DNA from 2 places in the Thermoanaerobacterium sp. R66 genome. Region 2 is predicted to be linked to the other one. Evidence: a T-box and tRNA genes for the amino acid it is inferred to sense, from the RefSeq annotation. Region 2 holds a T-box; the other holds one or more tRNA genes.
The links. The T-box of region 2 lies ahead of pheS (phenylalanine--tRNA ligase subunit alpha). A T-box ahead of a tRNA ligase gene usually reads a tRNA of that ligase, here a tRNA-Phe.

Region 1: it encodes a tRNA-Phe, which carries the amino acid that the T-box ahead of pheS (phenylalanine--tRNA ligase subunit alpha) is inferred to sense. The anticodon was not compared.

The regions. Positions count from the first base shown of each region.
Region 1 covers NZ_JAEUWW010000001.1:2,442,566-2,449,036, forward strand. Annotated here, with positions in the region: rRNA gene JJQ93_RS12290 (23S ribosomal RNA) at 1-1,306, shown strand, start outside; rRNA gene rrf (5S ribosomal RNA) at 1,361-1,469, shown strand; tRNA gene JJQ93_RS12300 (tRNA-Asn) at 1,477-1,551, shown strand; tRNA gene JJQ93_RS12305 (tRNA-Glu) at 1,558-1,632, shown strand; tRNA gene JJQ93_RS12310 (tRNA-Ile) at 1,641-1,716, shown strand; tRNA gene JJQ93_RS12315 (tRNA-Asp) at 1,735-1,808, shown strand; tRNA gene JJQ93_RS12320 (tRNA-Phe) at 1,834-1,906, shown strand; gene JJQ93_RS12325 (hypothetical protein) at 2,653-3,885, shown strand; gene JJQ93_RS12330 (helix-turn-helix domain-containing protein) at 3,994-4,194, shown strand; gene JJQ93_RS12335 (CHC2 zinc finger domain-containing protein) at 4,390-5,049, shown strand; gene JJQ93_RS12340 (DUF3987 domain-containing protein) at 5,016-6,419, shown strand.
Region 2 covers NZ_JAEUWW010000001.1:1,053,710-1,060,180, forward strand. Annotated here, with positions in the region: gene JJQ93_RS05255 (U32 family peptidase) at 1-56, opposite strand, end outside; gene JJQ93_RS05260 (cell division protein ZapA) at 110-484, opposite strand; gene pheT (phenylalanine--tRNA ligase subunit beta) at 582-2,963, opposite strand; gene pheS (phenylalanine--tRNA ligase subunit alpha) at 2,976-3,995, opposite strand; T-box leader at 4,044-4,259, opposite strand; gene JJQ93_RS05275 (TrmH family RNA methyltransferase) at 4,293-5,063, opposite strand; gene rplT (50S ribosomal protein L20) at 5,119-5,478, opposite strand; gene rpmI (50S ribosomal protein L35) at 5,498-5,695, opposite strand; gene infC (translation initiation factor IF-3) at 5,713-6,225, opposite strand; ribosomal protein L20 leader region at 6,247-6,360, opposite strand; gene JJQ93_RS05295 (chorismate synthase) at 6,417-6,471, opposite strand, start outside.

The DNA of each region.
Region 1 (6,471 bases), 1.4 Mb from region 2:
ACAGGTAGGCGAGGAGAGAATCCAAAGACGAGCGGGAGAACCCTCATTAAGGAACTCGGCAAAAAGACTCCGTAACTTCGGGAGAAGGAGTGCCGAAAGGCCGCAGAGAAGAGGCCCAAGCGACTGTTTACCAAAAACACAGGTTTCTGCTAAGTCGAAAGACGAAGTATAGGAGCTGACGCCTGCCCGGTGCTGGAAGGTTAAGGGGAAGGGTCAGGAGAAAATCCAAAGCTCTGAACTTAAGCCCCAGTAAACGGCGGCCGTAACTATAACGGTCCTAAGGTAGCGAAATTCCTTGTCGGGTAAGTTCCGACCTGCACGAAAGGCGTAACGACTTGGGCGCTGTCTTGAAGGGGGACCCGGTGAAATTGTAGTACTCGTGAAGATGCGAGTTACCCGCGACAGGACAGAAAGACCCCATGGAGCTTTACTGCAGCTTGTCACTGAATTTTAGTAATATCTGTACAGGATAGGTGGGAGGCGGAGAAATATGGGCGCCAGCCTATATGGAGCCGACGTTGGGATACCACCCTGATATTACCGAAATTCTAACATAGGAGCCGTAAACCGGCATATGGACACTGACAGGCGGGCAGTTTGACTGGGGCGGTCGCCTCCTAAAAAGTAACGGAGGCGTCCAAAGGTTACCTCAGCGCGGAAGGAAATCGCGCGAAAGAGTGCAAAGGCAGAAGGTAGCCTAACTGCGAGAAAGACAATTCGAGCAGGGACGAAAGTCGGGCTTAGTGATCCGGCGGTAGAGAATGGGATTGCCGTCGCTCAACGGATAAAAGCTACCCTGGGGATAACAGGCTGATCTCCCCCAAGAGTCCACATCGACGGGGAGGTTTGGCACCTCGATGTCGGCTCATCGCATCCTGGGGCTGAAGTAGGTCCCAAGGGTTGGGCTGTTCGCCCATTAAAGCGGTACGCGAGCTGGGTTCAGAACGTCGTGAGACAGTTCGGTCCCTATCCGTCGCGGGCGCAGGAAATTTGAGAGGATCTGCCCTTAGTACGAGAGGACCGGGGTGGACAAACCGATGGTGTACCAGTTGCGTAGCCGTACGCACAGCTGGGTAGCCAAGTTTGGAAGGGATAAACGCTGAAAGCATCTAAGCGTGAAACCCACCTCAAGATAAGATTTCCCATCTGGCACTCAACTATACTTGCTGAAAGAAGAAAAGATTACAGTAGGTAGAGTTGAGTGCCAGAGTAAGACACCTTGAAGAAGACGAGGTAGATAGGCCGGAGGTGTAAGAGTAGAAATACTTTAAGCTGACCGGTACTAATAAGTCGAGGACTTGACCAAAAGAAGCATTGTGCAGTATTCAAAGTTCATTTAGAAGAAAATGAACGAAAGATTTCCGGTGGCAATAGCGGAGGTTAAAAACCCGTTCCCATACCGAACACGGAAGTGAAGCCCTCCAGCGCCGATGGTACTGATTACTCGGGAGAGTAGGTCGCTGCCGGATAATATATTCCTCAGTAGCTCAATGGTGGAGCAACCGGCTGTTAACCGGTAGGTTGTAGGTTCGAGCCCTACCTGAGGAGCCAATACGTGGCCCCGTGGTCAAGTGGTTAAGACATCGCCCTTTCACGGCGGTAACATGGGTTCGAATCCCGTCGGGGTCACCATAAATTGAGGGCCTTTAGCTCAGTTGGTAGAGCGGTCGGCTCATAACCGATTGGTCCGGGGTTCGAGTCCCTGAAGGCCCACCATAAGTTAATAGATATTGCGGCCCAATAGCTCAGTTGGTTAGAGCGCCAGCCTGTCACGCTGGAGGTCGAGGGTTCGAGCCCCTTTTGGGTCGTCATTATTATACATAATTTTAATACGCCTCGATAGCTCAGTCGGTAGAGCAAGGGACTGAAAATCCCTGTGTCAGTGGTTCGATTCCACTTCGAGGCATTAGTAAAAAAAGAGTTTCAGCATAAATACTGAAGCTCTTTTTTTTGCAACTAACATTAGCATATTTAAAGAATGAAATTCTTTATAAAGGATTTTTTGTTTTTTCAATCTTTTATATCAAATACAGATTATTTTTATTCGCATTTTCTTATTTCTTTCTTTGAGTTACAAATTCATTTATGAAGCTTGTTGCTAATGATTTCTTAGTTTCGCAAATATTTCGCATACAAAAAGGGCATCGATAAAATCTCGATACCCTTAAATCCTACAAAATCCAGAGCTGGCAAAGGGACTTGAACCCTTGACCTGTTGATTACGAATCCGAAAATTGTCATATTTTGCGATTGTTTTTGATATTACTTAAGTGTCTTCAAGACGTATTACAACTGGATTTTAAGCACTTGTAATATTTTGTTAAATTACTTGAAATTTATTAAGTTTTTTTAAGTTTAAGCACTTTTTAAGCACTAAAAATTGATTGTACCCGTATTAGGTATACGAAAAATAGATGTTTGATCTAGCTATGTGTACAAAAATTCACAGAGCATATTGAAGTTAGTAAAACTTAAGGTTTTTAAACTATTTAATAATGTTTTATAACCTTGAAATGTAAATATATGCTATAATATGTATTGAAATAGTTTAAGATATAAAAAAAAATAATCCTTGCAAGGTCAAGGATCATGTCTAAACACCATAAACATTATATCCTAACCTTGCAGGGGAAGCAAGGGGGATAATATATTATGATAGAGCCACTTTATAGGAGAAATGATGATGTAGAGAAAAATACTCCCACAGTTACATCTTATTACAGATACAAAGCTATATTGCAATTTTTATATAATATTGAAATATTAGCACCAGAAGCAATTGATGATTTATACCCAATTGCCAAATTACTTGATGAAGAGGTTGCAAAAAATAAGGAAGCTATATTAGAAAAAGTAAAAAACAAAAAAAAATTATTTAAACATTTAAAGAGATTGCAACAATTAAACGAAGAAGATTTTAAAAAGTTTTTTGATAATTCAATACATAATAAAGAGGTTTTGCTTGAAAAGAAAATATTATCTAGTAAAAAAATATTTAATGATTACACCGTATATAGCATGTATTATATTTTACTTATGAATGATACGACTAGACCGGCAATGTATAAATTTGCTGAAAGTTTATATCATTGGGTAGAAAAATATAATTTAAATAATGTTAATAGTTTTTATGCAGATGTAGCCATATTAGCTATATTAAAAACTATTGGCGTTAAATATGGTTATAGAATTATTGATGAAGTTTGTTATGAAATAAATATTCCCATTGAAATTATTAAAAAGAGAGAAAATACAAACTATATAAGCTTGTCAAGAGGGTTAGTGTTTGATGACTGTTATTCAGATTATAAAAAACTAGGATTAGTTGATATGGATGAAATATATCCATTTGTATTTATACCGGATATTTCTTTTAAAGATAATACAAACTTTTATAAACTTTTTTATATATCAAACAGGTATGATTTTTTAATAAATAGATTAAAAAAATATGTTACGCAAAGCCAGACAATGGAAACTTATTTTAGTAAAATATTACAAGATTTTATAAAAGATAATGATAAAACAAAGAAAAAATTAAATGTAGCAATGAAACCACAGATGGCTTGGGATCCAAGAAAAGAAACATGGGATAAATTTGAAGAAAAGATTGATGAATTATATACACAATATAAAGAAATATATAAAAAAGAAATAGAAGATTTTTTTAAAGATAATGACTTTGTTCCCGGCAAAGAAAAAGATGAGGATAGTCATTTTGAATGGTTTGTTAGATACCAAGTGCAAGGTTGGTCGAAAGAAAAAATAGCTAGAGAATATCACGTTACAAGACAAAGTGTTACTAATGCAATTGAGGGAATTGGTGATTTAGTAGGATTAAAACCAAGACCAACAAGCAAAGGAGGAAGACCTAAAAAGGGGTAAATTTTATAAAACATATAGAATTTACCGGTAAATTGTATATGAATTAAAGAATTTGCGTTTTTTGAACACCTTCTATGTTTTATTATGAGCATAGGAGGTGTTTTTATTATGGATAAAAAACTATTAAGATTGCCAGAGGTAGCAAGAATACTTGACTTAAAGGAGGACAGAGTATACGCATTGGCAAGAGAAGGCATTATTCCAATAGTCCGTATAGGACGCCAATTAAGAGTAGATCCCGACAAATTACAAGAATGGATTGACAATGGCGGCAAAGCATTTGATGGCGGTTGGAAGAAGGAGGCTTAAAAATGCTAACACCTATTAAGGCTATTAGGAAGAAATGCCTACAATGCAGTAACGACCAGCCTAAAGAGGTAAAGGAATGTCCGATAACGACATGTCCTTTATATCCTTATAGGCTAGGTCACAGACCTTCAAAAATCAATTCTAATGCCAAAAGTCATAAGCTAGCTAACGATTTTTTAAGCGAAGGTGTTAATGATGGGTAATAATAAAGCCATAGAAAAATCTATGGCAAAGGACGGATATAATTATTCTAATAACATTGTAGCCGACAAATTCAAAACAGTCAAAGCAGAGATTTCACTTCTACAGGCGATTGAATACTATGGGCTTAATCCTATAAAGAAAGGCTCACGTTATTGGATATTATGTCCGTTTCATGCCGACAAAAATCCTTCTATGGCAATTTATGATGAAGCCTATCATTGCTATGGTTGCCAAGCACATGGTGATGTAATAGATTTTACAGCAAGGTATTTTAATATCACACCATTAGAAGCAGTTGAAAAGCTATCTTATGACTTTGGTATACACCTATCGGGGATTAAGTCTAATAAGGAGATCCAGAAGAATACTATTAAAAGGCAAAAATTTAATAGGCTACTTAAGAATTTTAAGAGCAAATATGACGAAACGTATGATTATCTTTGCAAGCTATTTCAAGCATATACGAAGATAAAATCATTAGTTGAAGAACCTGACGATATGAATTTAGAAGCATTTGTTGAAGCTTGCAAATATCAAGACCTGATTGAATATTGGATTGACACATTAAGGAATGGATCATTAAAGGAACAGCTTGACGTTATCAAGGAGGTTAAAAAATGGCGACAAGAGAAGAAAAAGAAAATGAGATGATGGCATTATTAGAAGAAGCTGAAAAAGATGGCATATTATCAGACGATCTAAAGAAAGAAAAAGACAAGCAAGAAGAAAATGATACGCAAGAAGAATTACAGAAGGAAGCAGTACCATGGCCTGACGATTTTAAAGAAGAAGCATATAGAGGAATAGCGGGTGAAGTAGTAAGAGCCATTGAACCATATACAGAAGCAGACAAAAGCGCATTATTGGTGAATTTTTTAATAGCATTTGGAAATGTAGTAGGACGTCAAGTTTATACTATGGTAAATAAAACAAAGCATTGCTTAAACTTTGATGCACTGTTAATCGGGGATACTTCTACAGGTCGTAAAGGTACATCATGGGATCCAATATTTGAATTATTTAATAGAATTGATCCTCAATGGGCAAAAAACTGCAATAAAAGCGGATTAGTAAGCGGTGAAGGTTTAGCATACCATGTCAGAGATCCAATATATAAAAAAGAAATGAATAAAAAAACACATGAAATAGAAACAGTATTGGTAGATGAAGGAGTAGAAGATAAAAGGCTAATGGTGGTTGAAGGCGAATTTGCAAGTGTTTTACGTGTAATGCAAAGAGAAGGTAACACACTATCACCAGCTATAAGGCAAGCATGGGATGGGAAAAACCTTCAAGGACTTCAAAAAAATAATGCTATAAAAGCTACAGAACCACATATTAGCATTATTGGGCATATAACGCCTGAAGAATTAGATAGATACCTTGCAGATGTAGACCTATTTAACGGGTTTGCAAATCGATTTTTATTTGTTTGTATCCAGAGCAATAAGCTTTTACCAGAAGGTCCAGAAATACCAGATGCAATATATAACGATCTAGTTTTAAAAGTGAATGATGTTTTGGATTGGGTAAGGCATTTAAAACAAGAAGAGCGGAAATTTAAACGTAATAATGAAGCTGAAGCTATATGGGCGGAAGCATATAAAGATTTAAGACAGGCTAAAAAGGGAATAATCGGCAAAGTTTTAGGACGTGCAGAAGCACAGACTTTAAGGCTATCAATGCTATATGCGGTATTAGATAAATCAAAAGAGATACGACCAGAGCATATTATATCGGCGTTGGCTATATGGGAAAGATGTAAGCAATCAGTAGAATATTTTTTTGGAGATGATGAAGAAGAAGATCCTATTAAGATAAAGATATTGGAAGGTCTTAAAAAAAGACCAATGTCACAGACAGAAATAAACAGCGAAATATTTCAAAGGCATGTAAATGCAGAAATAATTTCAAAGGCATTAGGGGAATTATCAAAAGAACATAAGATAATTTGTGATAAACAGGCTACAAAAGGCAGAGCAAAAAAAATATGGAGTATAGTTGTGAAAAAAGCGAATTAGGCGAAAAAGCAGTTTACAAGCGGATTTGAAGCGATTAAAAAATTGCGCAATA
Region 2 (6,471 bases):
GCAAATTTTAGCGTCTCCAGGTTTCCTGCAGGAGCCAACAATTCTACTCTTTTCATCAAATCACCTTATAAAGATATTTATATACTTAGTCTCTTTATTTTAATAGATTTTAACCAACGTCGTCAAATGTATTTATGTATTCCTCCAACTCTTCTCTTGCTGCTTTTAATTCTTCTTTCAACTTTTCAACTTCTTCTGTTAATTCTTCTATCCTTTCATCATCAGCACTTAACCTTGATTTTAGCGATACAATCTCTTTTTTTAAGGCACTGTTTTCTTCCCTCGAGATAAAAAGCTCATCGGCTATGTTAAGAGCCGATAAAACAAGCACCATCTGATTTGAAAGTCTATTGTAACTGCCAGAAATCCCTGATATTACATCGTTTAAATGTTCTGTCAATCTGAGTATATAATCTTCAGGATAGTCTGTCTTCAATATATACTCGTTGCCATTTATATTTACCGTTATCTTCCTAATTTCCATTAGAACATCCCCTCAAACCAAGCATTATTTTATTTATTTCTACAAATCTTTTCGATTTCCTCCTTTATGAAGAAAAAAAGACCATTTCGGTCTTTTTTTATCTTAATTGCGCTCCAAGCTCCTCATTCAGGCTCTTTACTATTTTGTCATGGACTTTGCCTACTTCATCGTCTGTCAAAGTCTTGTCGTACGATCTGTACCAAATTGAAAATGCCACGCTTTTTTTGCCATCAGGAATATTTTCGCCTTCGTACACATCAAACAATTTAACATCATCTACAAGTTTCCCGCCAGCTTTTCTTATGACACTTTCTATATCTGCCACAAATGTGTTTTTATCTACCAGCACAGCTATATCCCTTTCAACGGCTGGATATTTTGGCAGCGGCTTGTAGATTTTCTCGTCGTTTGCGTGCTTAAACAAAAGTTCAAGGTTTACCTCTGCCACGTAAACCCTCTTATTTATATCGTAGTTTTCTGCAACATCAGGGCTTAATTCGCCAAAGACGCATATCTTTTCATCCCCTACAATGACATCAGCAGATCTTCCTGGATGATATGCAGGGTTTTGACTTCTTGCGTATTTGACATTCTTTATGTTGAGGACGTCTAAAAGTTCTTCAACCACACCCTTAATCGTCAGAAAATCCACATCATGTCCATACATGGCAATTATACCGCTTTTTATCTCTGTCGGAAGTTCTTCTACAGGCAGCGATTTCGGTATAAAGACCCTCGATATTTCAAATGCTTTAAATTCTGGGACTTTTCGGCTGTAATTTGTGTAAACCACGTTTAGCATGAATGGCAAAAGCGTCGTCCTCATGTAAGCCTGATCCTCTCCAAGCGGATTCATTATTTTGACAGCATTCCTTAAATAACTGTCATCAGGCAAATTTATCCTGTCTAAATCCTTCATGCCCATAAATGACGTTGTTATGACTTCATTTAATCCGAATGACAAAAATACATCCTTTACGGTATCTTCCAGCTTCTGTTCTCTTGTCTTAACACCTGCTGTAATCTGAGTTCCTTTTAATAGGGTATCTTCTATGTTGTTGTAGCCGTACATTCTCCCGATTTCTTCCGCAATATCTGCCTCACCGTCAATATCACTTCTAAATGCTGGCACCTTCACTATCAAATTTTCTCCATCGCAGATGGCGCCAAAATCCAAAAATGAAAGTATTTCCTTCATTTCTTGGCAAGACAGATTTGTTCCTAAAAGCTTGTTTATTCTTTCATATCGCACACTTAGGACTTTCTCAGTTACAGGTTTTGGATATACGTCTACAAGCCCTTCTAATATCTCTCCGCCGCTTAATTCAGCCATAAGCTGTGCTGCTCTATTGCATGCCAAAACCGTAATCTCTGGATCAAGCCCCTTTTCAAACCTTGACGATGCTTCACTTCTAAGGCCAAGTTTTCTCGATGTATACCGTATATTGCTGCCTTTAAAATTGGCACTTTCTATCAATATGTTTACTGTGTCATCCGTTATTTCAGTATTTTGACCACCCATAACCCCAGCTAACCCTATAGCCTTTTCCTCATCTGCGATTACAAGCATATCGCTATCCAGAATCCTCTCTTTGTCATCGAGAGTTGTAAGCTTTTCGCCTTCTTTTGCCCTTCTTACAATTATATGCCCGTTTTTGACTTTGTCTAAGTCAAAGGCATGTAGCGGCTGTCCCAATTCCATCATAACGTAATTTGTCACGTCAACTATGTTGTTTATGGGTCTTATACCAGCTTTCAACAGCCTCATTTGCATCCACATAGGCGATGGGCCTATTTTTGCATTCCTTATGACTCTGGCAACGTACCTAAAGCACAAATCATCTGCTTCGATTGTTACAGTAGCTGGATTTTTGTCGTCAACTTCTCTTATTTTAACTTCAGGCATCCTGTAGCTTTTTCTGTACGTAGCTGCAGCCTCCCTCGCAATTCCAACTACTGAAAGGCAGTCAGGCCTATTTGGCGTTATTTCAAATTCTATCACATCGTCCAGTTCAAGAGCATCTCTTACATCGTCTCCTAAAGGAAGCTCAGGAAGAATAAATATGCCGTTTCTCTGGTACTCCGGAAGCAAGCTTTCGTCTAATCCCAATTCTTTGGCAGAGCACATCATTCCATTTGATTCAACACCTCTTAGTTTACCTCTTTTTATCTTTACGCCGCCAGGCAGTGTTGAACCATGCAGTGCGACGGGAATATAATCACCAACCTTGATATTTTGAGCGCCTGTCACTATCTGCAATTTTTCTTCCCCTACATCTACGATTCCTATTTGAAGCTTTAAAGCATCAGGATGTTTTTCTAAAGATACAATCTTTCCTATCACTACATTTTTTATCTCTTGCCCGTAACTTTTTATAGTCTCCACCTTTGAACCTGACATCGTAAGATCGTCAGCCAATTTTTTTGCATCAACAGACAAATCTACGTAGTCTTTTAACCATGAATACGATATTAGCATGTCTTAACCTCCTTAAAACTGTTTAATAAAGCGTAGGTCATTTTCGTAAAGAAGACGCAAATCGTTTATCCCATATTTAAGCATAGTTATTCTGTCAAGTCCCATGCCAAATGCAAAGCCTGAATACTTTTCAGGATCGATTCCAGACATCCTAAGCACATTGGGGTGAACCATGCCAGATCCTAATATCTCGATCCACCCGGAATATCCACAAACTCTACAGCCCTTTCCGCCACATGCAAAGCACGATACGTCCATTTCTGCACTTGGCTCAGTAAAAGGAAAATAGTGAGGCCTGAATTTTGTCTTTGTGTCTGAACCAAAAAGCCTTTTGGCAAATAGATTTAAAACGCCTTTCAAATCTCCCATCGTTATTCCTTCATCAACTGCCAATCCTTCTATCTGATTGAACACAGGAGAATGTGTAGCATCTATTTCATCTGACCTATAAACTCTACCTGGCGATATGACTTTTATAGGTGGTTTGCTTTTTTCCATCGTCCTCACCTGAACAGGCGATGTCTGCGTCCTAAGCAAGATGTTTTTAGTAATATAAAAAGTATCCTGCAAATCCCTTGCTGGATGATCAGGCGGAGTATTTAGCGCTTCAAAATTGTAGTAATCAAGCTCGATTTCAGGTCCTTCGGCGATGGAAAACCCAAGCCCTAAGAATATATCCTTTATTTCATCTAAAACTTTTGTCATAGGATGTTTATGGCCTATCTCATGGACTTTCCCGGGCAATGTTATGTCGATATATTCGCTTTTTATTTTTTTCTCTTTTTCCTGTTTCAACACTTCTTCTCTTTTTTGAGTAAGCTCTTTCTCGATCTCTTCTCTTACCTCATTTGAGATTTTGCCAACAATAGGCCTTTCTTCAGGCGATAGACTTCCCATACCTCTTAATATCTTTGTGAGTTCGCCTTTCTTCCCTAAATACTTAACCCTTATCTCCTCAAGTGTCTTTAAACTTTCCGCAGATGACAGCTCTTTTTTGACTTCTTCAAGTAGATTTCTCAATGTCTCTTCCAAAGAAATACTCTCCTTTCTTTCCTAAATATAATAAAAAAACTCCATCTTAAAAAGGACGGAGATATGACCGTGGTACCACCTAATTTGGCTAAAAGCCCACTCATTTTGATGTAACGGAATATAAACCGGTTATGCCTACTATCAGTTCAGCACACTGCTTAAGAGGGAACTTCCATTACGCAGTACCAACAATGCTCTCAGTCTACGGCATCGCCTCCCTGTCGCACTTAAGCGTAATGTACTTTACTCTTTCATCGCATTTTTCTTTATTTTTTTGAATATTATATCATCTTTGCGCTATTTTATCAATCTCTGTCTTTCCGATTCATAAAGGCAAATAGATGCTGCCACAGATACATTTAAAGACTCCGCCATGCCATCCATAGGTATCTTAAAGGAGTCATCCACAAATTCATCTAAATCACTATTTACGCCTCTTGACTCATTTCCAAAAATAAGAGCTACATTTTTTGAAATATCGAAATCGTAGATGTACTTTTCTGCTTTAAGACTTGTAGATAAAATTCTTATGCCATTTTTCTTAAGTACATCAAAAAGCTTCGATGGCTCTACATCATTTACGACAGGCAAGTGAAATATGGAACCCATAGTAGAGCGCAAGACTTTAGGATTGTATATGTCTACCGTATTGTTTATGGCAAAAATGCCATCTACGTTAAACGCATCTGCAGACCTTATTATTGTGCCTACATTCCCTGGATCTTGCACTTCGTCAAGTATCACGTAGAAGCCGCCTTCTTTGACGATGTCATTCACTTCCCACTTAGGCATCTTGATAACCGCCATAATCATCTGTGGAGCGACAGTGTCGGAAATCTTCTTAAATACCCTTTCATCCACAAAGACGATCTTTTCTTTTTCAATCTGAAAGTCTACATTAAAATCTTCTGCAACCAGCAGGTGCACAACTTCAAAACCGCTTTTTAACGCTTCAAAAACGCTGTTTTTACCTTCTACAAAAAACAGCCTTTTCTCATACCTGTATTTCTTATCTGATAGCTTCTTAATGTTCTTTATAAACTCATTTTTTTCACTCGTTATAACCATTTAAAATTCACTATCCTGTATATAGGCTAAAACCCGGCATATACCGGGTATAAAATTATGCATTCAGTTGTTGTTTTGCTATGTTTACCAATTCTGCAAAAGCCTTGTTGTCGTGTATAGCCATTTCTGATAACATTTTTCTGTTTATCTCTATATTAGCCTTTTTAAGTCCGTTTATAAACCTGCTATATGAAATACCATTTGCTCTTGCTGCAGCGTTAATTCTGGCAATCCACAATTTCCTGAAATCTCTCTTTCTTAATTTCCTTCCAATGTATGCATAATTAAGTGACTTCATTACAGCTTGGTTAGCTACTCTGAAAAGCTTACTTTTTGCACCGTAGTAACCTTTAGCAAGTTTTAATATTTTTTTATGTCTTTTTCTCGTAACTTTTCCTGATTTTACCCTCGACATTTTTATACCTCCTAATTATTTACGCATAAGGAATCAAGCGTTTTATGTTCTTTGCATCAACACTGCTTAAATACGCTATCTTTCTCAAGTTTCTCTTAGTCTTTCTCGTCTTCTTCGTAAGTATATGCCTCTTAAAAGCTTTTGATCTCTTTACTTTACCGTTTTTTGTAAGAGCGAATCTTTTTGCAGCTCCGCTGTGTGTTTTCATTTTTGGCATTTTCGTATCCTCCTCAATTAAACGTTTTTAGGTGCTAATATCATCATCAAATTTCTGCCCTCCATGTTTGGGGCCTTCTCAACATTACCATATTCTTCTAAGCTCTTTGCAAATCTATTTAACAGTTCTTCGGCAAGATTTGTGTGTGAAGCTTCCCTGCCTCTGAATCTTATCGTCACTTTTACTTTATCTCCATCTTTTAAGAACTTCATGGCGCTTTTGACTTTTACGCCAAAGTCGTGTTCTTCAATCGCTGGAGTCATCCTTATTTCCTTTATGTTGATGACTTTCTGCTTCTTTTTAGATTCTTTCTCTTTCTTGCTTTGTTCATACCTGTATTTTCCGAAGTCCATTAATTTGCATACTGGTGGATTTGCCTGTGGTGCAATCTTAACCAGATCGATGTGCCTTTCTAAAGCAATTTTGTATGCCTCTTTTGCTGACATTATACCTAATTGATTACCATCTTGATCAATGAGGCGCACTTCCTTATCTCTAATTTCCTCATTAACCTGCAGCTCCTTGTTAATAAATACGCACCTCCTAAAATATTACAAAAAATAAAGCGGGTATAAACCCGCTTCTTTTTTTGGCTAAAACAACATTTTACTTTAAACCTGACACCTGCGGTGAAAGGTGAGAAGCGGGTGCTTCTACTTTAAACACATGTTAAATTATAACACAACTTATCATCTCAGTCAATACCCTTCTCACCACAAGATCAATACTTTTCAATTCTTTTCATATACATATTAAAGTTTTCCACCATGTCCTGC